Regions from separate parts of the Arthrobacter antioxidans genome, predicted to be linked through region 3. Evidence: riboswitches for the same ligand, from Rfam matches in the RefSeq annotation. Region 3 holds a riboswitch; each other region holds the start of a gene.

Region 1 (7,539 bases), 1.9 Mb from region 3:
GGATGTCACAGCCCCGCGGACGCTGACCGCGCAGGCACTGGCCGACGCCGCGGACGCGATCGACGCGACGGTCGTCTTCGCGTCACCGGCAGCCCTGCGCAACGTGCTCGCTACCGCCGGTGCGCTCACCGACGCGGGCAGGACGGCCCTCGGCCGGATCTCACTGCTGCTCTCGGCCGGGGCGCCGATCCCCGTCCCGCTCCTCGAAGCGGTACAGGACCTCGTGCCGTCCGCCACCCTGCACACGCCCTACGGCATGACGGAGTCCCTCCTCGTCGCGGACATCGACCTCGCGGGCATCCGACGCGCCGCGACTGCCGCGCGGGACGGTCTCGACGGCGCCGGCGGCGGGGTGTGCGTCGGCCTCCCGGTGCACGGCGCCCGCGTCGCCGTCAGCCCGCTCGACGCCGACGGCGCCGCGACGCGCGAGGCGACCACGGCGCCGGGGCGGACCGGCGAGATCCTCGTGGACGCCCTCCATGTCAAGGACCGCTACTTCCGGCTGTGGAGGACGCAGCACGAGTCCACCCAGACTCCCCCGTGGCACCGCACCGGCGACGTCGGCCATTTCGACGCCGACGGGCGCCTCTGGGTCGAGGGCCGGCTCGGCCACATCATCACGGCGGCCTCCGGCGTCCTGACGCCCGTCGCCCTCGAGCAGTCCCTGGAGACGATCGACGGCGTCCGGCTGGCGGCCCTCGTGGGCGTGGGCCCCGCGGGCACGCAGGCCGTGGTCGCGGTCCTCGAGACGGACGCCGCGGGGCGGCGCCCTGCCCTGGCCGATGCTCCGGTCGCGGAGGCGGCACGCTCCGCCGCGCTGGGGCACGGTGTCGACCTCGCCGCGGTCGTCGCCGTCCCCGCGCTCCCGGTGGACATCCGGCACAACGCCAAGATCGACCGCACGCGCATCGCGCAGTGGTGCGGCCGGTTCCTCTCCGGTGCCCGCGCGGGGTCCCTGTGACCGTCCTCGTCACCGGTGCCAGCGGGATGCTGGGGCGCACCGTCGCCGAGCACCTCGTCGCCGCCGGGGAGGACGTCCGGTGCCTGCAGCGGCGCCCCTCCGGGGTATCCGGTGCGCAGGACGTCCTCGGATCGATCACGGATGCCGCGGCCGTCGCCGCCGCGGTGCAGGACTGCCGCGCCGTGATCCACCTCGCGGCGAAGGTCTCCTTCACCGGGGTGCCCGCCGAGTTCGAGCGCACCAACGTGGACGGGACGCGGATCCTGCTGGACGCCGCCCGCGCGGCCGGGGTCACCGACGTCGTCCATGTGTCCTCGCCGTCCGTCGCGCACGACGGCTCGTCGCTGGTCGGGGCTCCCTCCGGTCCGGCGGACCCGGCACACGCCCGCGGCGACTACGCCCGTACCAAGGCCGCGGCCGAGGTGCTCGCCCTGGCCCGTTCGACGCCGTCGTTCCGCGTCGCCGCGATCCGGCCGCACATCGTGTGGGGTCCCGGCGACACCCAGCTGGTGGAACGCGTGATCGAGCGCGCCCGTCACGGTCGTCTTCCCCTGCTCGACGGCGGGACCGCCCTGATCGATACCACCTACGTGGACAATGCGGCGTCGGCCATCGTCGCGTGCCTGCGGCGGATGGACGCGGCACAGGGCCAGGCGCTGGTCGTCACCAACGGCGAGCCCCGCCCGATCGCCGAGCTGCTCGGCGGGATCTGCCGTGCCGGCGGGGTGGAGCCGCCCGCCCGGTCCGTGCCGGGAGTGCTTGCCCGCGGTGCCGGTTCCCTGATCGAGCGGGCCTGGCTCCGGCTCGGCAGGACGGACGAACCCCCCATGACCCGCTTCCTGGCGGAGCAGCTGTCGACCGCGCACTGGTTCGACCAGCGGCACACGCGCAGCGTGCTCGACTGGAGCCCGTCCGTGAGCATCGACGAAGGGCTCGAGCGCCTGGCGGCGTACTACCGCTGAGGCTCCGGCTTCCCTCGTTTTCTCGTGCGCCCGATGGTGCGCGCACACCCATACGCGTCAGGCACACCTATCTGCCCTGATTGCGCAGCTGTGGTGGGTCCTGCCGTCGACAACCCGCCACACGTGCACAACGAGCATGCTCCGGGCGCCGTCGACGCCTCCGGCTTGCCGTGGAACGCGGAAGGACGGGATGCGTGATGCATCCCGTCCTTCTGACCGTCCGACTGGTGTCGCCGACCATGGGCCGGCGGCTCAGTTAGCGGGTGTAGTAACCATCCACCGACATGGCGTTGACCGAGTGGACGAGGGTACCCTGCGAGGAGTTCAGGGCGCTGACCATCTGGCCGTCGCCGAGGTAGATCCCCACGTGGCTGCCGCCGTTCTGGCTCACCAGGTCACCCGGCTGGGGGTTGCTGGTGGGCGTCATGGCAGCGAACTGGGCCCAGGTGGTGCGGGGCAGGTCGATGCCGTTCTGGGCGTAGGCCCACTGCACGAAGGCCGAGCAGTCCCAGGCACCGAAGGCGGTTCCGCCGTACACGTAGCCCGATCCAACGCCCTGCATCGCCGTTCCGACGACGCCGCCGCCGGCCACCGGAGTGATCGACGCGGCGGACTGGAGGCTGACACCGGGGGTGGCTGCCGGAGCGGGGGCTGCGGCAGGCGCAGCGGGTGCTGCGGCCGGAGCGGGTGCTGCGGCGGGCAGTGCGACGATCGACGCCGACTGCGCGGAGTACTGCGCAGGAGCAGCCGAACCGCCGAGGGAGATCGACTGGCCGGGGTAGATGACCGAGGCGCTGCCGAGCCCGTTGGCTGCGAACAGCACGTCGACGCTCAGACCGTGCATCGCGGCGATGGAGCCGAGCGTGTCGCCGGCCTGGACGGTGTGGGTGCCCGCGGCAGCAGTGGAGACTGCTGCCGGCTGGGTGGCGACCTCGCCTGCGGCGTTCGCCGGGAGCGATGCGCCGAACATGATTCCGGAAGCAACGGCGACGACGGCGGCAGGCTTGCCGGCGACGGAGGCGCTTGCGGAGACGGCGCGTGATGCCGTGATGAAGGGGTTGATGCGCGTGGGGACGGCCCGGTGGCGCGCGTTATGGCTCTGCTTGGACATGTTGATGCCTTTCCCAATGCCTGCGAAGTTAGCTGTCGGGTTCGGATGGGACATCCGGACGCGCTTTCTGCAAACCACCGTCCCCAGTGCTGGTTTGCGCGTGTCTTTACCCCTAGGACCCGTGATCGAGTCCGCTAGTGGTTCCCCCGCCCCTGTCGAATGTGTAGTACGAACGGTCCGTCCTCATCGACAGGGTTAGGCAGTGTGAGGATGGGCGCCCATCCGTTGTGGATCGGACGCGAGACCAACCGTACCGGCTGCCGACGCCGGTTGTCACATTTAGATCACGAGGGGAAAATCACCTTTTTTTCCCTAACGTCTCAGAACCGTGCATTCCGTGGTCTGGGCTGGCAGTGCGGGCACAGGTAGGAGGACCTGTTCATGAAGGATTCGCGGCGCAACAGCGTGGTCCTGCCCTCGGAGGCGCACCGTCGGCAGGGCCGGCCCTCCCGCCCGTAGGCCTCCAGATCGCGGGCGAAATAGCCCGACGCACCGTTCACGTTGACGTACAGGGAGTCGAAGCTGGTGCCGCCGGCCGCCAGCGCCCGGTGCATCACCGAGGTGACGGCGTCGAGGATGCGCTGCGTGTCGGGTCGTCGCAGGGTGTCCGTGGGCCGCGCATAGTGGAATCTGGCCGCCCAGAGCGCCTCGTCGGCATAGATGTTGCCGATCCCCGAGACGAGCCCCTGGTCGAGGAGCGCGCGTTTGAGGCCCGTCCTGCGGCCGCGGAGACGCTCGTGGAAGGAGGCTGCGGAGAATCCGGGGTCGAGGGGATCGCGCGCGATGTGCGCCGCCTGGTGGGGTACGAGCGGGAGGTCGGAGATGCCGAGCCCGCCGGGCAGTCCGTCCGGCGTCGGCTCCAGGTCGGCCACGAACATGCCGCCGAAGATCCGCTGGTCGACGAATCGCAGCTCACCCGGCAGGGCGGCGCCCTCGTCGTCGACCGCCGGGGAGAGCGCGAGGCGGACCTTCAGGTGCTTCTCCAGGGGCGCGTCGGGGTCCTCGACCAGGAGCTGTCCGCTCATCCCGAGGTGTGCCATGAGGGCTACGTGGGGGCGACCACCGGGCCGGCCTGCGTCCTCGAGCGTCATCCAGAGGAACTTCCCCCGGCGCACCACGTCGCGCACACGGGCCCCCGCGAGGTTGCCGACGAAGTCCTCGACGCCGTCGACGTGCCGCCGGAGCGACCGGGGATCCAGGACCTCCACGGAGTCGATGACGCGTCCCGCCACCCAGCGCGCGAGGCCGCGACGGACGACCTCGACCTCGGGGAGTTCAGGCACTCAGGGTCCGTCGGGTGACGCGGGGGTGCCGGTGCTGTCGGCGTCGGCGGGACCGCCCGGCAGCAGTGGGTCCAGCGGCACCGCGAGGGTCTTCCACGAGGCGGCCGCAGCCGCCTGCTCGGCTTCCTTCTTCGAATTGCCGCACCCGGAGCCGTACTCCGTGCCACCGATCAGCAGGCGTGCCGTGAACGTCCGGGCGTGGTCCGGGCCCGTCCCGTCGACCCGGTAGTCGATGGTGCCGAGCCGCCGGGCAGCCGCCGTTTCCTGGATGCGGGTCTTCCAGTCGGTCCCCTCGCCGAGCACCGCCGCATCGAGCAGCAGCGGCCCGATCAGCCGCATGACCATGGCGCGCGCCGTCTCGATGCCGTGGCTGAGGTAGGCGGCCCCGATGACGGCCTCCATGGTGTCCGCCAGGATCGAGGCCTTGTCGCGTCCGTTCGTCAGCTTCTCCCCCTGGCCCAGCAGCACGTAGCTGCCGAGGTCCAGGGTGCGGGCCACCCCGGCCAGCGCCCTGGTGCTGACGACGGCGGAGCGCCTCTTGGCGAGGTCGCCCTCGGACAGATCCGGGTGGTCCCGGTACAGGGCATCGGTGACCGCCAGCCCGAGCACCGAGTCGCCGAGGAACTCCAGGCGCTCGTTCGTCGGGATCCCGCCCTTCTCATAGGCGTAGGAGCGGTGCGTCAGGGCAAGACGAAGCGTCCCGGTGTCGATATCGACACCGAGACGCTTCGTGAGGTCTTCCGTATTCTTCACAACTGCATCAGCTGATCCAGCAGCGGACGGCCACCGGCAGGCGCAAGGCCGGCCGGGAGCGCGGGTCCGTTGTTAGACGTCGGCTACCTTGCGGCCCTTGTATTCAAGGAACAGCGGGGTGCCGGCGGAATCGGTGACAACCTTGGCCTGGTGGGCGAGGCTGTAGGTGACGCGGCCGTTCTCGAGGGTCTTGACCAGCTTGGGGGCGGTTGCCTTCCACTGGGACCGGCGTGCGCGGGTATTCGCGCGGGACATTTTCCGTTTCGGGACAGCCACGGCTAACTCTCTTCCTTCTCGTCTGACTCTGACTTGGGTGCCGCGTCCTGCTCGGCGGCGGTGCCCGTCAGCCCGGCAAGGGCTGACCAGCGAGGATCCAAAACTTCATGGTGGTGGTCAGGATCATCGTTGAGCTGCGCTCCGCATTCGGAGCACAGGCCCTGACAATCCTCCCGGCACACCGGCTGGAATGGCAGCGACGTAACCACTGCATCCCTCAACACGGGTTCCAGATCGACCGAATCGTTCTCCACCCTGTGCTGTTCTTCTTCCTCTTCCACCGACAGCGACGCTGAGTCGCTGTAGAAGAAGAGCTCCTGGATCTCCACGTCGCGGTCGAACCGCAGTGGTTCCAGGCACCGGCCGCACTCGCCGGTTACTTCGACGTTCGCCGTTCCCGATACCAGGATCCCCTCGTGCACCGATTCGAAGCGCAGGTCCAGCTCCATTTCGGAACCCTCCTGCACGCCGATCAGGGCGACGCCGAAATCCTTGGGTACCGGCGCATGTTCTTCGATTGTCCGCATGCTTCCCGGACTGCGTCCGAGATCCTTGACACTGAAAGTCAAAGGCGAACTGAGATCGCTTTTAATGGTGACTCCTGTAGAACATATGACCGACGTACCATCCTATCCTGATCAGGCGGGCAGGCCCAAAACGGGCGCGGCGTCTAGGCTCGGACCGTGACGTCCGATCCCCCGCCCCCCGCACCGCGTCGACGTCTCCTGCGGGTCCTGCGCACGGTGGGCGTGCTGCTGGCTGCAGTCCTGACGGCCTGGCTGGTCCTCGCCTGGACGCTGTTTTACGATCCCCCGCTCCGCCCGGCGGGCAGGGCCGACGCCGTCGTCGTCCTCGCCGGGGCGGCAGCGGAACGCCTGCCGCTCGGCCGGGAACTGATCGACGACGGCGTCGCGGACGAACTGGTCCTCTCCTCCACCGGGCTGCCGGGCAATGCGGCGACCGACGCCGTCTGCGCCGAGGAGAACCCCGATATCACCTGCTTCGTCCCCGATCCGCTGACCACGCGGGGGGAGGCGCGCGCGGTGGCCGCGCTGGCGCGGGACAACGGCTGGGACGAGATCGTCGTCGTCACCTCCACCTACCACGTGACCCGGGCGTCGACGAACCTGGCGCAGTGCTCCGAGGCGGACATCACCATGGCCGGGTCGCGGCCCGGGCTCGGAGCGTCCGGATGGCTCGGGCGGTTCGTCGAGGAGAGCACGGCCCTCGTGGCATCGTTCGTGCGACCGGCCTGCGCACGCCCCGTCTGAGACTTGCGGTCCGACGGAGCAGGCGGATCAGGCGGACTTCCGCAGGCGCTTGTTGACCGCGTCCGGCACGAAGGGCGTGACGTCGCCGCCGAGGGACGCCACCTCCTTCAGGAGGGTCGAGGAGACGTGCGCGAACTCGGTGTCCGTGGGCAGGAACACGGTGTCGATGTCGGCCAGGTGGCGGTTCATGGTGGCCATGGGGAGCTCGTAGTCGAAGTCGAGGCCGGACCGCAGCCCTTTCACGAGGGCGCTCGCGCCGTGCTCCCGGCAGAAGTCCGCGAGGAGGCCCTCCCCCATCGGGACCACCGTCACCCCGGGAAGGTACGCGAGGCTCTCCGCGCAGAACGCCATGCGCTCCTCGAGGTCGAAGCGGTACGTCTTCGCGTAGTTCGTCGAGACCGCGACGATCACCTCGTCGAAGAGCCGCGCGGCGCGGCTGATGACCTCGAGGTGGCCATTGTGGAGGGGGTCGAAGGATCCGGGGCAGACGGCGCGGCTCATCCCCCCACGGTACCCAGTCCCGCCGGCCCGTGACGGACCGGTCGGGCCCCCGGCGGTGGGAGCGGCAATACTGGTGGGATGACGACAGACGCTCAGACTCCTGCCCGGGCTACCGGCGAGGCGCCGTGGATGCGGGCGGCGCGCGGCGCGAACCTGCTCGGCGACGACGGCCGGCTCGGCATCACCATCTTCGAGGAGGTCACGGCCCTCGCGCAGCAGCACACAGCGGTCAACCTCGGCCAGGGTTTCCCCGACGAGGACGGGCCGCGGGAGATCCTGGATGCGGCACGGGCGGCCATCGCGGACGGGGCGAACCAGTACGCGCCCGGCCAGGGGCTCGCGGTGCTGCGCCATGCGATCGCCGCGCACCAGGCGCGTTTCTACGGCCTCACGGTGGACCCGCAGACCGAGGTGATCGTCA
Region 2 (7,539 bases), 230 kb from region 3:
CCAAGAAGAGGTAGACGACGTGCCCATCGGCAAAGTGAAGTGGTTCGACGCGGACAAGGGATTCGGTTTCCTGGCCACGGACGACGGCAAGGAAGTGTTCCTGCACGCCTCGGCCCTGCCAGCGGGCGTGACCGAGGTCACGGTGGGCGCGAAGCTGGAGTTCGGGGTCGCCGACGGGCGTCGCGGCCCCCAGGCGCTCTCCGCGCGCATCCTCGAGCAGCCTCCCTCCGTGGCCAAGGCCAGCCGGAAGAGCGCCGATGACATGGCCGTCATCACGGAGGATCTCATCAAGCTCCTCGACGGCGTCTCCAACAACCTCCGCAAGGGGCGCTACCCGGAGAAGGCGCACGCGGCGAAGGTCGCAGCGGTGCTGCGGGCGGTCGCCGACGACCTCGACGCGTAAACTTCCATCATGATCCCGAGCAACCTGGACGCCGTCGACGGTGCTTCCTCGACCTACATCGACGCGACGCCCGTGGTCGCCGAGCCCGGCGCGCCCGCCGTCGTCGAGGCCACGCGCAAGCCCCGGGTGGCCCGCCGCATCCCGAAGACCGACTCCGTGCTCGAAGCCGCCGTGGAGCGTGCACGACAGGGCGTACTGGAGATCGCCCCCGAGTCCCAGGTGGGCCGGCACGTGTCGGCCACGATCGACGGAGAGCGCCTGGTCACCCACCGGTTCGAGGCCTTCGTGCCCGGCTACGGCGGATGGCAGTGGTACGCGAGCGTGGCCCGCGTGGCGCGGAGCAAGGACGTGACGGTCTGCGAAGTGGGGCTGCTGCCCTCCTCGGCCTCCCTGCTGGCGCCCGAGTGGCTGCCGTGGTCGGAGCGCGTGCGTCCCGAGGACTCGCCGCAGGACGAGGCGTCGCCGTCGGATGCCGCCGGAGACGCCGGGGCGACCGAGGCGGCTGATGCCGCCGATGCACCCGTCACCGCCGACGCGGCTGGTACCGCCGACGCACCCGTCACCGCCGACGCGGCTGATACCGCCGACGCACCCGTCACCGCCGACGCGGCTGGTACCGCCGACGCACCCGTGACCCCGGTGGCCGGCGAGGACGATCCGGAGACCTCCGCCGCGGAACAGCCCGACGCCGAGTGATCCACGCGGGGTGCCGGAGCGGACGGGGAGGGGCATGAGCACCTTCCGGTCCCTCGGCATCCACAACTACAGGCTCTGGTTCATCGGGGCGCTGATCTCCAACATCGGCACGTGGATGCAGCGGACCGCGCAGGACTGGCTGGTCTACGACATCCTGACCGAGCAGAACGCGTCGGCGCTGGGGATCGTCATGGCCCTGCAACTGGGGCCCCAACTCGTGATCGCGCCGTGGGCGGGCCTCATCGCGGACACCGTCGACCGGCGGAAGCTCCTCGTGACCACGCAGGTGGCGATGGCGCTGCTGGGCGTCGGCCTCGGACTGATGGTCCTCCTGGACGTCGCCGCCCTCTGGCATGTCTACGCCTTCGCCCTGGCGCTCGGCGTCGTCTCGGCCTTCGACGCCCCGGCCCGGCAGGCGTTCGTCTCGGACCTCGTACGCGACGAGTACCTCCCCAACGCCGTGGCGCTCAACAGCGCCTCCTTCAACGGGGCCCGCCTCGTGGGCCCCGCCATCGCCGGGCTGCTGACCGCGGGCGTGGGGCCGGGATGGGTGTTCATGATCAACGCCCTGACGTTCGGTGCGATGGTCTACGTGATGCTCGCAATGCGCAGTTCCGAACTGAACGCGCAACCGCGTCCGGCGCCGGGCAAGGGGCGCATCAGGGCGGGCTTCCGCTACGTGCGGGGCCGGCCGGACCTCATGATGGTGATGCTCGCGATCTTCATCGTCGGAACCTTCGGACTGAATTTCGCCGTGTTCATCGCCGCGATGGCGCGCACCGAGTTCGGCCAGGGCGCCGGGGTCTTCGGGGTGCTGTCCTCGGTGATGGCCGTGGGCTCCGTCGCGGGCGCACTGCTCTCCGCCCGGCGCGACAGGCCGCGCCTGCGGTTCATCTTCGGCGCCTCGGCGGCCTTCGGGATCGCGTGCGCGCTGGCCGCCCTGGCACCCACCCTGTGGCTCTTCGGGCTGGCGCTCGTGCCCGTGGGCCTGTTCGCGCTCACGCTGATGACCAGCGCCAACGCCTACGTGCAGACCACCACGGAACCGGCCATGCGCGGACGCGTCATGGCCCTGTACTTCGCCATCTTCCTCGGGGGGACGCCCCTCGGAGCGCCGGTGGTGGGGTGGGTCTCGGACATGTTCGGCCCGCGGTGGAGCCTCGGGGTCGCGGCGGCGTCGGGACTGGTCGCCGCCGGTGCGGGGATCTTCTGGGCATGGCGCTACCACGCCGTGCGGCTGCGCTACGACCGTTCGGCGCCCCGACGCCTGCGCATCGACCACGAGGCCGGCGCGTCCGATCCCACACCGTAGGCCGGTCCGCGGACAGGGCCTTCTGGGGCGGTCCGCGCGGACGGGGACCCGCCGCGGAGGTCGGAGCGGGCCGGGTCCCCGGACGAACCGACCTACAGGAGGTTCTCGACCACGTGGTCGATGCAGCCGATGAGGGCCGAGACGTCGTCGGGCTCGATCGCCACGAAGGTGGCGACGCGGAGCTGGTTGCGCCCCAGCTTCCGGTACGGCTCGACGTCGACGACGCCGTTGGCGCGCAGGATCGCGGCGATGCGGGCGGCGTCCACGGCGTCGTCGAAGTCCACCGTCACGATCACGTTCGAGCGGTCCTCGGGGCGTGCCACGTAGGGGCTCGCCACGGGGGAGGCCTCCGCCCAGCGGTACAGCCGTCCCGCCGAGTCCGCCGTCCGGGCCGCCGCGAAGGGCAGGCCGCCCTGCGCGTTGAGCCACCGCACCTGCGCCTCCAGCGTGACGAGGGTCGCCAATGACGGCGTGTTGTAGGTCTGGTCGAGGCGCGAGTTGTCGATGGCGGTCTGCAGGTTGAGGAAGTCCGGGACCCACCGGTCACCGGCGGCGATGCGCGCAGCGCGCTCCAGTGCGGCGGGGGAGAAGAGGCCGAGCCACAGGCCGCCGTCGGAGGCGAAGTTCTTCTGCGGCGCGAAGTAGTAGACGTCCGCCTGGGCGACGTCGACGTCGAGCCCGCCTGCTGCCGAGGTGGCATCGACGACGACGAGCGCGCCGTCGTCGGCGCCCTCGACGCGCCGGACGGGTGCCGCCACCCCGGTGGAGGTCTCGTTCTGCGGCCAGGCGTAGACGTCGACGCCCTCCTCCGCCGTCGCGTCCGGGCGGGTGCCCGGCTCGCTCGTGAGGATGCTGGAGGCGTCGAGGAACGGCGCCTTGTCGGTGGCGGACGCGAACTTGGAACCGAACTCGCCGAAGGAGAGGTGCTGGGCCTTCCGGTCGACGAGGCCGAAGGTGGCGACGTCCCAGAAGGCCGTCGAACCGCCGACGCCGAGGACCACCTCGTACCCGTCGGGGGCGGCGAAGAAGGTGCCGAGCCCATCGCGGATGCGCCCCACGAGGTCGCGGACCGGGGCCTGGCGGTGGGAGGTCCCGAGGAGGGACGTGCCGGCCGCGACGAGGGCGTCGATCTGGCCGCTCCTGACCTTCGACGGGCCCGCACCGAAGCGGCCGTCCGAGGGGAGGAGGTGTGCGGGAATGCGGGGCGACTCGCTCATGGGGGCTCCAGCTCTGGGACGGCAGGGGTTCAGACTTCATTCTGCCCCAGCGGTCGGTGGCCCTCCATTTGTTAACAACCCCCGGGGAAGTCGCCCCGGCCGCCCGGGGGTGGGATTGCCGGGCGCTTGATGCCATGCGTTAACCTTGGGAGGCGTGGGGCGGAGCCGGGCCGATGGCCGCACCCCTCACCGGCGTGAGGCAGTCCAGCCGCGCACCCGCACCGCACCAAGGAGCTGAACCGCATGACGGACCTCATCGACACCACCGAGATGTACCTGCGGACCATCCTTGAGCTCGAGGAAGAGAACATCGTCGCGCTCCGTGCGCGCATCGCCGAGCGGCTGCGCCATTCCGGCCCCACCGTGTCCCAGACCATCGGACGGATGGAACGCGACGGCCTCGTGGTCGTCTCGGGAGACAGGCACCTGGAGCTCACCGAGACCGGCCGCCGCCGCGCCACCGGCGTGATGAGGAAGCACCGTCTCGCGGAGCGCCTGCTGAGCGACGTGATCGGACTCGACTGGGCGTACGTGCACGACGAGGCGTGCCGCTGGGAGCACGTCATGAGCGAGCGCGTGGAGCGCCGGCTGTACGAGCTCCTCGGCAAGCCCTCGGACTCCCCCTACGGCAACCCGATCCCCGGGCTGGCGGCGATCGGCGGCGTGGAATCGGCGCTGTTCACCGACGGCGTGGTCACGCTGCTGTCCGCGATGGCCACCTACACCCCCGGCAGCAAGGTCACGCTCGCGCGCCTCGCCGAGCCCATCCAGGTGGACCCCGAGCTCCTCACGCAGCTCGACGAAGGCGGGCTACGCCCCGGCGCACGGCTCACCCTCGAATCGGTCGGGGGTTACGTCTCGGTGCGCGTCCCCGGCGTCGAGGGGGCCCTCGAACTGCCGCCCGAGGTCGCCTCGCATGTCTTCGTCTCCCTCGAGGACTGACCGCCTCCCAGGCTTTCGTCACCAGAAACACACCGTTCCGTGATCAGAATGTGACATATCTCGCGTTGTGTTGTAGCGTTCGATTTGTGCCGGACTCGCTCTAGATCCAGCACCCTCCTGCAAATCGCCTAGCTCTGCCATTGCCGGAGGTCCGTCCGCACCATCGCATGGCAGAGGCGGGGGAACCAATTCTGGGTTTCTGAGAAGAAATCCTTGGGGTTAAGTCGCTGTTCACGCAGCGGCCGGGTGACTCCCATCCGAATCCGACAGCTCACCTCGCAGGCGTTGGGAGAGGCAATCCAACGTGTCCACCAGCTCTTCGCCGGGCCGCCACCGCGCGCCCGGAAACATCAGTCCGCTGACCGCCCTGTCCGCCGCCGTCGCATCCAATGCCGGATCCGTCGGCCGCCAGGCCGCCGTCATCGTCGCAGCGTCAGGCCTGGTCCTCACCGCCGGCCTGCCGGCCCAGGGGTCCGTCGGCGCAGAGCGCGAGGTGCAGTCCTCCGCAGCCCTGGCCATCGAGCGGGTCGTGACGGCCGAGGTCACCGTGCCGTCCACCGCGACGGTGTCCTTCGACCGCGTCGCCGTCGAGGTGAAGACCGCCCCGAAGGCCGTCGAAGCATCCCCCGTGGTGGAGGCGCCGGTCGTCGAGGAAGCTCCCGCGGAGATCCCACCGGCAGCAGCCCCGGCCCCGGTCGCCGCGGTCGAGGCCGCTCCGGTCGTGGCAGCACCGGCCACCGCGCCCGTGGACGCAGCCCCCGCCGCCACAGCCCCCGCTCCGGTCATGGCAGCACCAGCCACCGCGCCCGCGGTCGTCGCCGCTGCCGCGGCTCCCGCGGCCCCGGCGCCCGCTCCCGCCCCGGCTCCCGCTCCCGCCCCGTCCTCCGGCGTCGCCGCCGGCCTGGTCGGGTCGGCGTACTCACAGATCGGCGTCGCCCAGGACTGCACCGCCATGGTCGAGAAGGCCCTGCGCTCGGTCGGTAAGTCCGTGGGCGACCTCGCTCCCGGTCAGTTCTTCCAGTTCGGCGCCGTCGTCGGATCACCCGCCCCCGGTGACCTCGTCATCACCGGCGGCCATGTCGCGATCTACGTCGGCAACGGCCAGGTCGTCAGCGGTGGCCTCAACGGCATGAACACCGGCCTGCACAACCTCTCAGACCTCCCCGGCGCCGGCTTCGTCCGCGTCCGCTAGAACCCCACACCTGGAGAACACCCTCATGTCATCACTCATGTCCTCACGCCCTGCCGCCCGCCACCGCGACGACGCCCGCAACGCCGCCGCCTTCTCCGTCCTCGCACGGACCGTGTCCACCAACGCCGGCGGCATGGGCCGCCAGGCCGCCGTCTTCGCCGCCGCATCCGGGCTCGTCCTGACCGGCGGGGTCGCTGCCAACGCCGCCGACCTCCAGCCCCAGCGCGACGTCGCAGCGTCGAAGCTCACCCTGCCCTCCGCCCGCGCGGCCGTCGTCGCCTCGGACAAGACCGTGGTGGCCTTCAACATGACCCCGGTCAAGGTGAAGGCCAAGCCGGTCGTCGTCGAGAAGGCTCCCGTCGTGGAAGCCCCCGTCGTCGAGGCTCCTGTCGTGGAAGCGCCCGTCGTCGAGGCTCCTGTCGTCGAGGCTCCCGTCGTGGAGGCCCCCGTGGTCGAGGCGCCCGTCGCGGAAGCACCTGCCACTGCCGCCGTCGCCGCTCCCGCGGTGGCGGCCCCGGTCGAGGCACCGGCCGCCCCGGCCGCCCCGGCGCCCGTCGCGGAGACACGCGCGGCAACGATCGTCCCGGCCTCGAGGCGCATACCAGCACCAGCACCCTCCTCGGGTAAGGCGGCGACGATCGCCGCCGCCGCGAAGGGCCAGCTCGGCGTCACGCAGGACTGCACGCGCCTGGCGAGCAACTCCCTCGCCGCCGCCGGGATCAACTTCCACGGCTGGCCGGCCGGCTACCTGTCCCTCGGCCGCACGGTGAGTGCCGGCGAGGCCATCCCCGGCGACCTGGTCTACTACGCCGACGGGGGCATGGGCATGGCCCACATCGCGGTGTACATCGGCGGCGGCCAGGCCATCCACGGCGGATTCAACGGCAACAGCACTGTCGTGGCCCCGGCCGAACTCGGCTCCGGCGGCGTGTACATCCGCGTGGGCGGCTGACCCGCACGGATGCGCGGACAGGAGGACCGGCATACGTGCCGGTCCTCCTGTCGTTGGTCCCGCGGTAGGAGCCGGCAGGAGCAGCAGCCCGCACGTCGTCGGTCCGGCGTTCCGCGGACGGGCGGGTGCGGCTTACCCTTGCAGTGTCCATCCGAAGCACTTCTCCCGATCCCGGGATGGCACCCGGTCGCGGGGGACAGGTCAGCAATGGGGCACGTCGAATGCGCACTCTCGTTCTGAATGCAGGATATGAACCGCTGGCGGTCGTCACCTTCCGCCGGGCGCTGGTCCTTGTGCTCACGGGGAAGGCGAGCGTCGTGGCGGAGGACGACGACCCCGTGGTCGGTCCTGCAGAAGTCTTCGGAAGGCCCTCGGTGATCCTGCTCAACAGATACGTGAAAGTGCCCTACCGCCAGGACTTCACGGCGACGAGGCGAGGGGTGCTGCGCCGGGACAACCACCAGTGCGCCTACTGCGGGAAGGCGGCGTCCACCATCGACCACGTGATGCCCAGGTCGCGGGGCGGCGGCGACACGTGGGAGAACCTCGTGGCCTGCTGCCTGCGATGCAACAACGCCAAGGGGAACAAGACGCTCGCCAGCCTCGGCTGGTCCCTGCGGGTGGTACCCCGCCCGCCCCGCGGCCCCCAGTGGCAGATCCGCGAACTGGAGAGGCCCGCGCCGCAGTGGAGCGAGTTCCTCGCGGAGACCGCCGCGTGAGGACAGGAGAGGCCCCCCGCCCGCCGTTCGACGCCGTGATCCTCGCCGGCGGGCGGTCCTCCCGGCTCGGCGGCGTCCCGAAGGCCGGGCTGGTCGTGGAGGGCGT
Region 3 (7,539 bases):
TACTTCTTCCTCCTGCAGGCGCTCGAGGCCGCGGGCGTGGACCAGTCCGAGGTCACGATCGAGAACCTGCAGCACGCCGACGGCCGTGCCGCCCTCGCCAGCGGCGCCGTGGACGCCTGGTCCGGCCTGGACCCGATCATGGCCGCCGCGGAGCAGGACGGCGCGGAGCTGTTCTTCCGTGACATCGACTTCAACACCTACGGCTTCCTCAACGCCACGGAGGACTTCCTCGAGGAGAAGCCGGACGTCGCCCAGACCGTGGTGGACGCCTACGAGAAGGCCCGGGAATGGGCGAAGGAGAACCCCGAGGAGACCGCCGCGATCCTCGCCGAGGTCGCCGCGATCGACCCGGCGATCGCCGAGTCGGTCATCATCGACCGCACGAACCTCGACGTCGACCCCGCCCCGGGCGACGCCCAGCGCAGCGTCCTGGAGAAGATCGGCCCCGTGTTCGTGGAGACCGGTGACGTGAAGTCCCAGGAGGAGATCGACGAAGCCCTCGACTCCCTGTTCGACGCCTCGCTCGTCGAGAGCGCCGATCCAGCGTCCATCGGCTCCGATTCATGAGCGCCGACCACGCGGCGCCGGTGAGCGCGCAGGGCCTGGTGGCGATCGGTGCGTCGGTGACCGGACCCGAGGCGCCGCGGAATGACGCGGGCCGGGGCCGGACGGCCCGCCGGGCCGGCGTCGTGCTGCTCGGGCTCATCGTCCCGGCGCTGATCCTGCTGGCCTGGCACGTCAGCACGGCGTCGGGCTTCTTCCGCCCGTCGCAGCTCCCCTCGCCGGCGTCGGTCCTGGCGGCAGCCGTGGACCTGGCGGAGCGCGGCCAGCTCGCCACGCACATCCTGATCTCCACCCAGCGCGTGGTCCTCGGCTTCGTCATCGGTTCCCTGCTCGGAGTGCTCGCCGGCGCCCTCCTGGGCCTGTCCCGCCTCGCGGACGTGCTGCTCACCCCCACCGTGGGGGCCCTGCGCGCCGTCCCGTCCCTCGCGTGGGTCCCGCTGCTGGTCCTGTGGATCGGCATCAACGAGGACTCGAAGGTCACGCTCATCAGCATCGGAGCCTTCTTCCCCGTCTTCACCACGCTCTACCTCGGCCTGCGGCACGTGGACCGCAACCTCGTGGAGGCCGCCCGGGCATTCGGCCTCAACGGCCTCCGCCTGCTGACCACGGTGCAGCTGCCCGCCGTCGTGCCCGCGCTGTTCTCGGGCCTCCGTCTGGCGCTCGCGCAGTCCTGGCTGTTCCTCGTGGCCGCCGAACTCATCGCCTCGTCCATGGGCCTGGGCTTCCTGCTCACGGACTCCCAGCAGACGGGCCGCGTGGACCGCATCATCCTCGCGATCATCCTGCTGGCCGTGATCGGCAAGACGACGGATGCGCTCCTCGGCATCGCGGAACGCTGGGCGGTGCGACGGTGGGCGTAGGCACCGGCACGGCAGGCACCGGTACGGACGCGGCCACCGCAGCCCAGGAGGAGGCCGGGCGCCTCGCCTTCTGGGCCGAACAGGCCGCACGGCTCGACTGGGACACGCCGTGGCACACCGTGCACTCCTTCGAGAAGGCGGAGCCGCAGGCGGACGGGACCCTCAGCATCCCGGCCATCGAGTGGTTCTCGGGCGGTACCCTGAACGTCGCCGCGAACTGCGTGGACCGGCATGTCCGGGCCGGGCGCGGCGACCGCGTGGCACTCCACTTCGAGGGCGAGCCCGGGGACCGCCGCACCGTCACCTACGCGGACCTGCAGGACGAGGTGTCGCGGGCCGCGAACGCGCTGCTGGCACTGGGCATCGGGACGGGCGACCGCGTGGTCGTCTACCTGCCGGTCCTCGTCGAGACGGTGGTCATCACGCTCGCCTGCGCGCGGATCGGCGCCGTGCACTCGCTGGTCTTCGGCGGGTTCTCGGCGGAGGCGCTCCGCTTCCGCGTCGAGGACACCGGTGCCAAGCTGCTGGTCACCACGGACGGCCAGTTCCGGCGGGGCGTCGCCGTGCCCGTGAAGGACAACGCCGACGCCGCGGTGGCCGGGGACAACAGCATCGAGCACGTCCTCGTGGTCCGCCGCACCGGCTCGGACATCAGCTGGACCGACGGCCGCGACGTGTGGTGGCACGACGTCGTCGACACCGCCTCACCGCACCACGAGCCGGAGGCGTTCGACGCCGAGACGCCGCTGTTCATCATGTACACGTCGGGGACCACGGGGAAGCCCAAGGGCCTCGTGCACACCTCGGGCGGGTACCTCACGCAGGCGTCCTGGAGTTTCGAGCACCTCTTCAGCAACCCCGATCCGGCGCTGCGCGGGCAGGACGTCCACTGGTGCACCGCCGACCTCGCCTGGGTCACCGCCCACACCTACGAGCTGTACGGTCCGCTCTCCAACGGGGCCACGCAGGTCCTCTACGAGGGCACACCCAACACGCCCCATCCGGGACGCCACCTCGAGGTCATCGAACGCTACGGCGTCACGAGCTACTACACCGCGCCCACGCTGGTGCGCTCGCTCATGGGCTGGTTCCCGGACGGCGTCCCGTGCTCCTACGACCTCTCGAGCATCCGCGTGCTCGGCACGGTCGGCGAGGCGGTCAACCCCGAGGCGTGGCGCTGGTTCCGCCGGAACCTCGGCCGCGACGAGGTGCCCGTCGTCGACACCTGGTGGCAGTCGGAGACCGGCGCCACCGTGCTCTCCCCCAGCCCCACCGATGCGGACTTCAAGCCGGGGTGCGCCGCCCGCGCGCTGCCCGGGGTCAGCACGCGCATCGTCGACGAGGAGGGCCGTCCCGTCCCGCCGGGCGTGCAGGGCCTGATCGTGGTGGACCGTCACGGCCCGGCCATGGCACGCACCGTCTGGGGCGACCCGCAGCGCTACCTCGACTCCTACTGGCGCACGTTCGCGGCGCAGGGCTGGTTCCTGGCCGGCGACGGCGCACGGTACGACGACGACGGCGACACCTGGATCCTGGGCCGCGTGGACGACGTCATCAACGTCTCGGGCCACCGGCTGTCCACGATCGAGATCGAATCGGCGCTCGTCGCCCACCCGCTCGTCACCGAGGCCGGCGCCTGCCCCGTGCCCGATCCCCTGACAGGTCATGCCATCGCGGCGTTCGTGGTGCTGGCCGCGGGCGCCGATCCGGAGACGGACGTCGCCTCGACGCTCCGCGCCCATGTCGCGACGGCCATCGGGCCGATCGCGCGGCCGTCCGCCGTCGTCGTCGTACCCGACGTGCCGAAGACGCGCTCCGGGAAGATCATGCGCCGCCTGCTGACGCAGCTCTACGAGGGCTCAGCGCTCGGGGACACCACCTCCCTGCAGAACGAAGGGTGCATCCCGGGGATCCAGGACGTACTGTCCCGCCGGTGATGCGCCCTGGGGCGACCCGGCGTTAAAGGAAGGAAGCGGCAGGGGCCCCGTCCAAGCGCCTGCCGCTTCCCGCGTGTGGTTCGTTCCGGTGTCAGCCAGCGACCCGGACGAAGGAGGCTCCCGGGAGGTCCGAGAGGGAGTGCTTCATGGTGAGGTTCGCGCCGTTCATGCCGCTGCTGATGACCTGGCCGCCGCCGGCGTAGATCGCGACGTGACCGCCGGTGATGACGAGGTCACCCGGAGCCGGGGTGCCCACGGTGGAGCCGAACCGGAAGAACTGCGAGGGCCCGAGATCGCCTACGGCGATGCCCGCGGCGCGCAGCGCCTTCTCGACCAGGATGGTGCAGTCCTGGACGGCACCGGCGGCGAGCTGTGACTGGGCGGAAGCCAGGAGGGTACCGCCGGCGCTGCCGGAGGTCGCGATCGGCGTGATGTCGGCGGAGGCCAGGTGCACGCCCGGGGCCGGAGCCGTGGACACGGCCGGAGCGGGGGCGACAGCAGCGGCCTGCTGGACCGGCGCCGCGGGAGCAGCCGCCACGAACGCCGCGGGCGCGGCGACGGGCACCGACACCGTCCGGGCCGGAGCCGCAGCGGCACCGCCGGTGGGGATGGTGATGGTGTCGCCGGGGAAGATGATCGATGCGACGGACAGGCCGTTCGCCGTGAGGACCGCGGTCAGGTCCACGCCATAGCGTGCCGAGACGGCGCCCAGGGTGTCACCCGCGACGACGGTGTGCGTCGTCGCTGCGGCACCGGCGGCCGGTGCTGCGACGGCCGCGGGGGCCGTCGTCGTGCCCTGCTCGGTGTACTCACCGGCGTGGGCGGTGCCCACGGCGCCGAGCGCGAGGCCCGAGGTGACGGCGGCGATCGCGACGGGGCGGCCTACGGCGGTGGCGTGAGCCTTGGCGGCGCGGGACAGGCCCTGCAGCGCGAGACTGCCGTCGACGTCGGCACGGTGGCGCGCTGAAGAAATGTTTCGTGACATGGTTCTATACCTCTCCCATGCCTGCGGGGTGAGCTGTCGGGTTCGGATGGGAGTCACCCGGCCGCGCACATCACCCGTGGGTGATGTGGTGCGGCTTAACCCCGAGGGCGCCTGCAGGGTCTCCTGCGCGCCCGGTGGAACTAGTGGTTCCCCCGTCCCTGCCTTTCGTGGTTGCGAACGAGTCCGGGACGACGGCAGGGCTCGGCAATCCGTCCAGGAGCGCCCCACGGTCGCGGAAGCACGTGCTGACCATACCTAACAGCAGTCACTTCTGTCACATTTGAATAACAGGAGGTGAAGTGCGCCTCAGCCGCGCAGCGCCCGCCAGCGACGGAGGGCGAAGACCGTCCCGGCTGCACTGAGCGAGAGCAGCACCGCCTGCTGGACGTAGAACCAGTCCGTGGCCGCCGTTCCGAGGCCGCCCAGGGCCACGAGGATGCTGCTGGCCAGCGTGAGCGTCAGCGCGGCGCCGACGTACCAGAGCGTCTGCCACAGCTTGCGGTCCTGCGCCCGGCTTGCCGATCTCCATTCCTCCATCCCTCCAGCCTAGGTCGCCGCAACCCCTGCCTCACACGGGGACACATGGTTTGGTTCTGCACCCGCCCGGTGTCAGACTCGATCCGACCATCCCGAGCGGCCGAGAGATCTGGCTCACTGACGCCGCAGCAACCCTGGCCTCCGCGTCCCCGCGCCGGCATGAGGGTGCTACTGCCAGAACGATGGAGGGAACCATGAGCATCGTCCCAGCCGCCTGCGGCACCCACCCCGACCTCCGACCCACCGTCGCAGTGTCCGAATCCAGCAAGGCAGGTGCCTGATGGCAGAACGTTCCTTCGGTTTCCGCACGCGCGCACTGCACGCGGGCGGCACGCCCGACGCCACCCACGGGGCCCGGGCGGTCCCGATCTACCAGACGACGTCCTTCGTGTTCAAGGACACCAACGACGCCGCCAACCTCTTCGCGCTGCAGAAGTACGGCAACATCTACTCGCGGATCGGCAACCCCACGGTCGCCGCGTTCGAGGAGCGCATCGCCTCCCTCGAGGGCGGGATCGGGGCGGTGGCGACGGCGTCGGGCATGAGCGCGGAGTTCATCACCTTCGCGGCGCTCTGCCAGGCCGGGGACCACATCGTCGCGGCCTCCCAGCTGTACGGCGGCACCGTCACCCAGCTCGACGTCACGCTGCGCCGGTTCGGGATCGAGACCACCTTCGTCCCCGGGACGGACCCCGCGGACTACGCGGCCGCCATCCGGGACAACACCAAGGCGGTCTACGCCGAGGTGATCGCGAACCCTTCCGGCGAGATCGCCGACCTCGCGGGCCTTGCGAAGGTCGCCCACGACGCCGGCGTCCCGTTCATCGTCGACTCCACGCTGAGCACGCCCTACCTGGTGCGCCCCATCGAGCACGGCGCGGACATCGTCATCCACTCGGCCACCAAGTTCATCGGCGGGCACGGCACCACGCTCGGTGGCGTGATCGTGGAGAGCGGCCGGTTCGACTGGGGCAACGGCAAGTTCCCCATGATGACCGAACCCGTGCCGTCCTACGGCAACATCCAGTGGTGGGCGAACTTCGGGGAGTACGGGTTCCTGACCAAGCTGCGCACCGAGCAGCTCCGCGACATCGGGCCCTCCCTCTCGCCGATGTCCGCCTTCCAGCTCCTGCAGGGGGTCGAGACCCTCGCGCAGCGCCTGGACGAACACCTCGAGAACGCCCTGGCCGTCGCCGAGTGGCTGCAGGCAGATCCGCGGGTGGAATACGTCAACTACGCCGGGCTCCCCACCCATGCGCATCATGAGCGGGCGAAGACCTACCTGCCGCAGGGCCCCGGCTCCGTGTTCAGCTTCGGCATCAGGGGCGGCCGCAGGGCGGGCCAGAAGTTCATCGAGTCGCTGCAGCTCGCCTCGCACCTCGCGAACGTGGGCGACTCCCGCACCCTCGTGATCCATCCGGGCTCGACGACGCACCAGCAGCTCTCGGCCGAGCAGCTCGCCGCGGCGGGCGTCCCCGAGGACCTCGTGCGCATCTCCGTGGGGCTGGAGGACCTCGAGGACATCCTCTGGGACCTGGACCAGGCCCTGGACATCGCGGTGAACGCCTCCGACGCCGGGTTCGAGGACCTGCCGCAGGAAGCGGCCGGGGAGAACGACGACGACGCGTCGGCGACACGGGCAGTGGGAGTGGGAGCATGAGCGGCAGCACCGGCAACACGACACCCGAACGGACCTGGGAGGGGCCGTCGGCGCCCGCACGGCTGAACCTACTGAGGAGCGCGCGGTCGGTGGCGATCGTCGGCGCGTCGGACAAGCCCTCGCGCGCGTCCTACTTCGTCGCGACCTACCTGCAGTCCTCCTCCCCCTACCGCCTGTACTTCGTGAACCCGGTGGCGAAGGAGATCCTCGGCCAGCCGGCCTACGCGTCGCTGAAGGACCTGCCCGAGGTGCCCGACGTCGTCGACGTGTTCCGCAAGCACGACGACCTGCCCTCGGTGCTGCAGGACGCGCTCGACGTCGGCGCGAGAACGCTCTGGCTGCAGCTGGGGTCCTGGCACGAGGACGTGGCGCGCGACGCCGAAGCCGCAGGCCTGGACGTGGTGATGGACCGCTGCATCAAGATCGAGCACGCACGCTTCCACGGCGGGCTCAACCTCGCCGGGTTCAACACCGGCGTCATCTCCTCCAAGCGGCAGCTCACCTCCTAGCGGAGGCCCGGCAGCCCGGCGGGATCATCCGACGCCGGGACGGGGCCGGGCACGAACGTCGCCTCCTCCGCGCCGGGCTCCCAGGGGTACAGCCGGTCGGGGTCCCCGGTGACGGGCGCGGACGGGACCTGCCCGGGACCGGCCGCGGGCGCGAGGAGCCACGCCCAGCCCTGCGGCGCGGGAACAGCCCGCCCGTCAGCGGACGGGCCGCTCCCCCGCGGGGCGGCAGCAGGACCGGCCGGAGCCCCCGGCGCGGCCTGCTTCAGCTGCCGGACCTCGGGACCCCGGCCGCCCGCCTTCGCGGTCCCGTTCCCGGGCACCGGACCGCCTGCCGTGCCCGTGCCGGGGACGGAGCCGTCCGCCTTCCCCTGCCCGGGGGCCGGACCGATCCCCTTCCCCTCGCCTGTGGCCGGGTCGACCGGCTTTCCGTTCCCTGCGGCCGGACCGCCTGCCTGTCCGTTCCCGGGGACCGCAGTCCCCGGAGCCC

The links. Region 3 has a riboswitch for cyclic di-AMP ahead of MWM45_RS01620 (C40 family peptidase). Riboswitches for the same ligand answer to the same signal wherever they lie in the genome.
Region 1: another riboswitch for cyclic di-AMP. It lies ahead of MWM45_RS10215 (C40 family peptidase); the one in region 3 lies ahead of MWM45_RS01620 (C40 family peptidase).
Region 2: another riboswitch for cyclic di-AMP. It lies ahead of MWM45_RS02660 (NlpC/P60 family protein); the one in region 3 lies ahead of MWM45_RS01620 (C40 family peptidase).

Annotation. Positions count from the first base shown of each region.
Region 1 is NZ_CP095501.1:2,215,381-2,222,919, forward strand. It holds gene MWM45_RS10205 (alpha/beta fold hydrolase) at 1-961, shown strand, start outside; gene MWM45_RS10210 (NAD-dependent epimerase/dehydratase family protein) at 958-1,923, shown strand; gene MWM45_RS10215 (C40 family peptidase) at 2,180-3,034, opposite strand; cyclic di-AMP (ydaO/yuaA leader) riboswitch at 3,038-3,245, opposite strand; gene mutM (bifunctional DNA-formamidopyrimidine glycosylase/DNA-(apurinic or apyrimidinic site) lyase) at 3,355-4,317, opposite strand; gene rnc (ribonuclease III) at 4,318-5,070, opposite strand; gene rpmF (50S ribosomal protein L32) at 5,143-5,346, opposite strand; gene MWM45_RS10235 (YceD family protein) at 5,349-5,915, opposite strand; gene MWM45_RS10240 (YdcF family protein) at 6,030-6,617, shown strand; gene coaD (pantetheine-phosphate adenylyltransferase) at 6,645-7,118, opposite strand; gene MWM45_RS10250 (aminotransferase class I/II-fold pyridoxal phosphate-dependent enzyme) at 7,197-7,539, shown strand, end outside.
Region 2 is NZ_CP095501.1:547,817-555,355, forward strand. It holds gene MWM45_RS02635 (cold-shock protein) at 20-403, shown strand; gene MWM45_RS02640 (DUF3027 domain-containing protein) at 413-1,099, shown strand; gene MWM45_RS02645 (MFS transporter) at 1,134-2,411, shown strand; gene serC (phosphoserine transaminase) at 2,504-3,628, opposite strand; gene MWM45_RS02655 (iron-dependent transcriptional repressor DtxR) at 3,872-4,570, shown strand; cyclic di-AMP (ydaO/yuaA leader) riboswitch at 4,702-4,869, shown strand; gene MWM45_RS02660 (NlpC/P60 family protein) at 4,875-5,762, shown strand; gene MWM45_RS02665 (NlpC/P60 family protein) at 5,788-6,714, shown strand; gene MWM45_RS02670 (HNH endonuclease) at 6,936-7,433, shown strand; gene mobA (molybdenum cofactor guanylyltransferase) at 7,430-7,539, shown strand, end outside.
Region 3 is NZ_CP095501.1:314,968-322,506, reverse strand. It holds gene MWM45_RS01635 (aliphatic sulfonate ABC transporter substrate-binding protein) at 1-567, shown strand, start outside; gene MWM45_RS01630 (ABC transporter permease) at 564-1,424, shown strand; gene acs (acetate--CoA ligase) at 1,415-3,361, shown strand; gene MWM45_RS01620 (C40 family peptidase) at 3,453-4,346, opposite strand; cyclic di-AMP (ydaO/yuaA leader) riboswitch at 4,352-4,532, opposite strand; gene MWM45_RS01615 (hypothetical protein) at 4,653-4,883, opposite strand; SAM riboswitch class I at 4,968-5,072, shown strand; gene MWM45_RS01610 (O-acetylhomoserine aminocarboxypropyltransferase/cysteine synthase family protein) at 5,164-6,543, shown strand; gene MWM45_RS01605 (CoA-binding protein) at 6,540-7,052, shown strand; gene MWM45_RS01600 (hypothetical protein) at 7,049-7,539, opposite strand, start outside.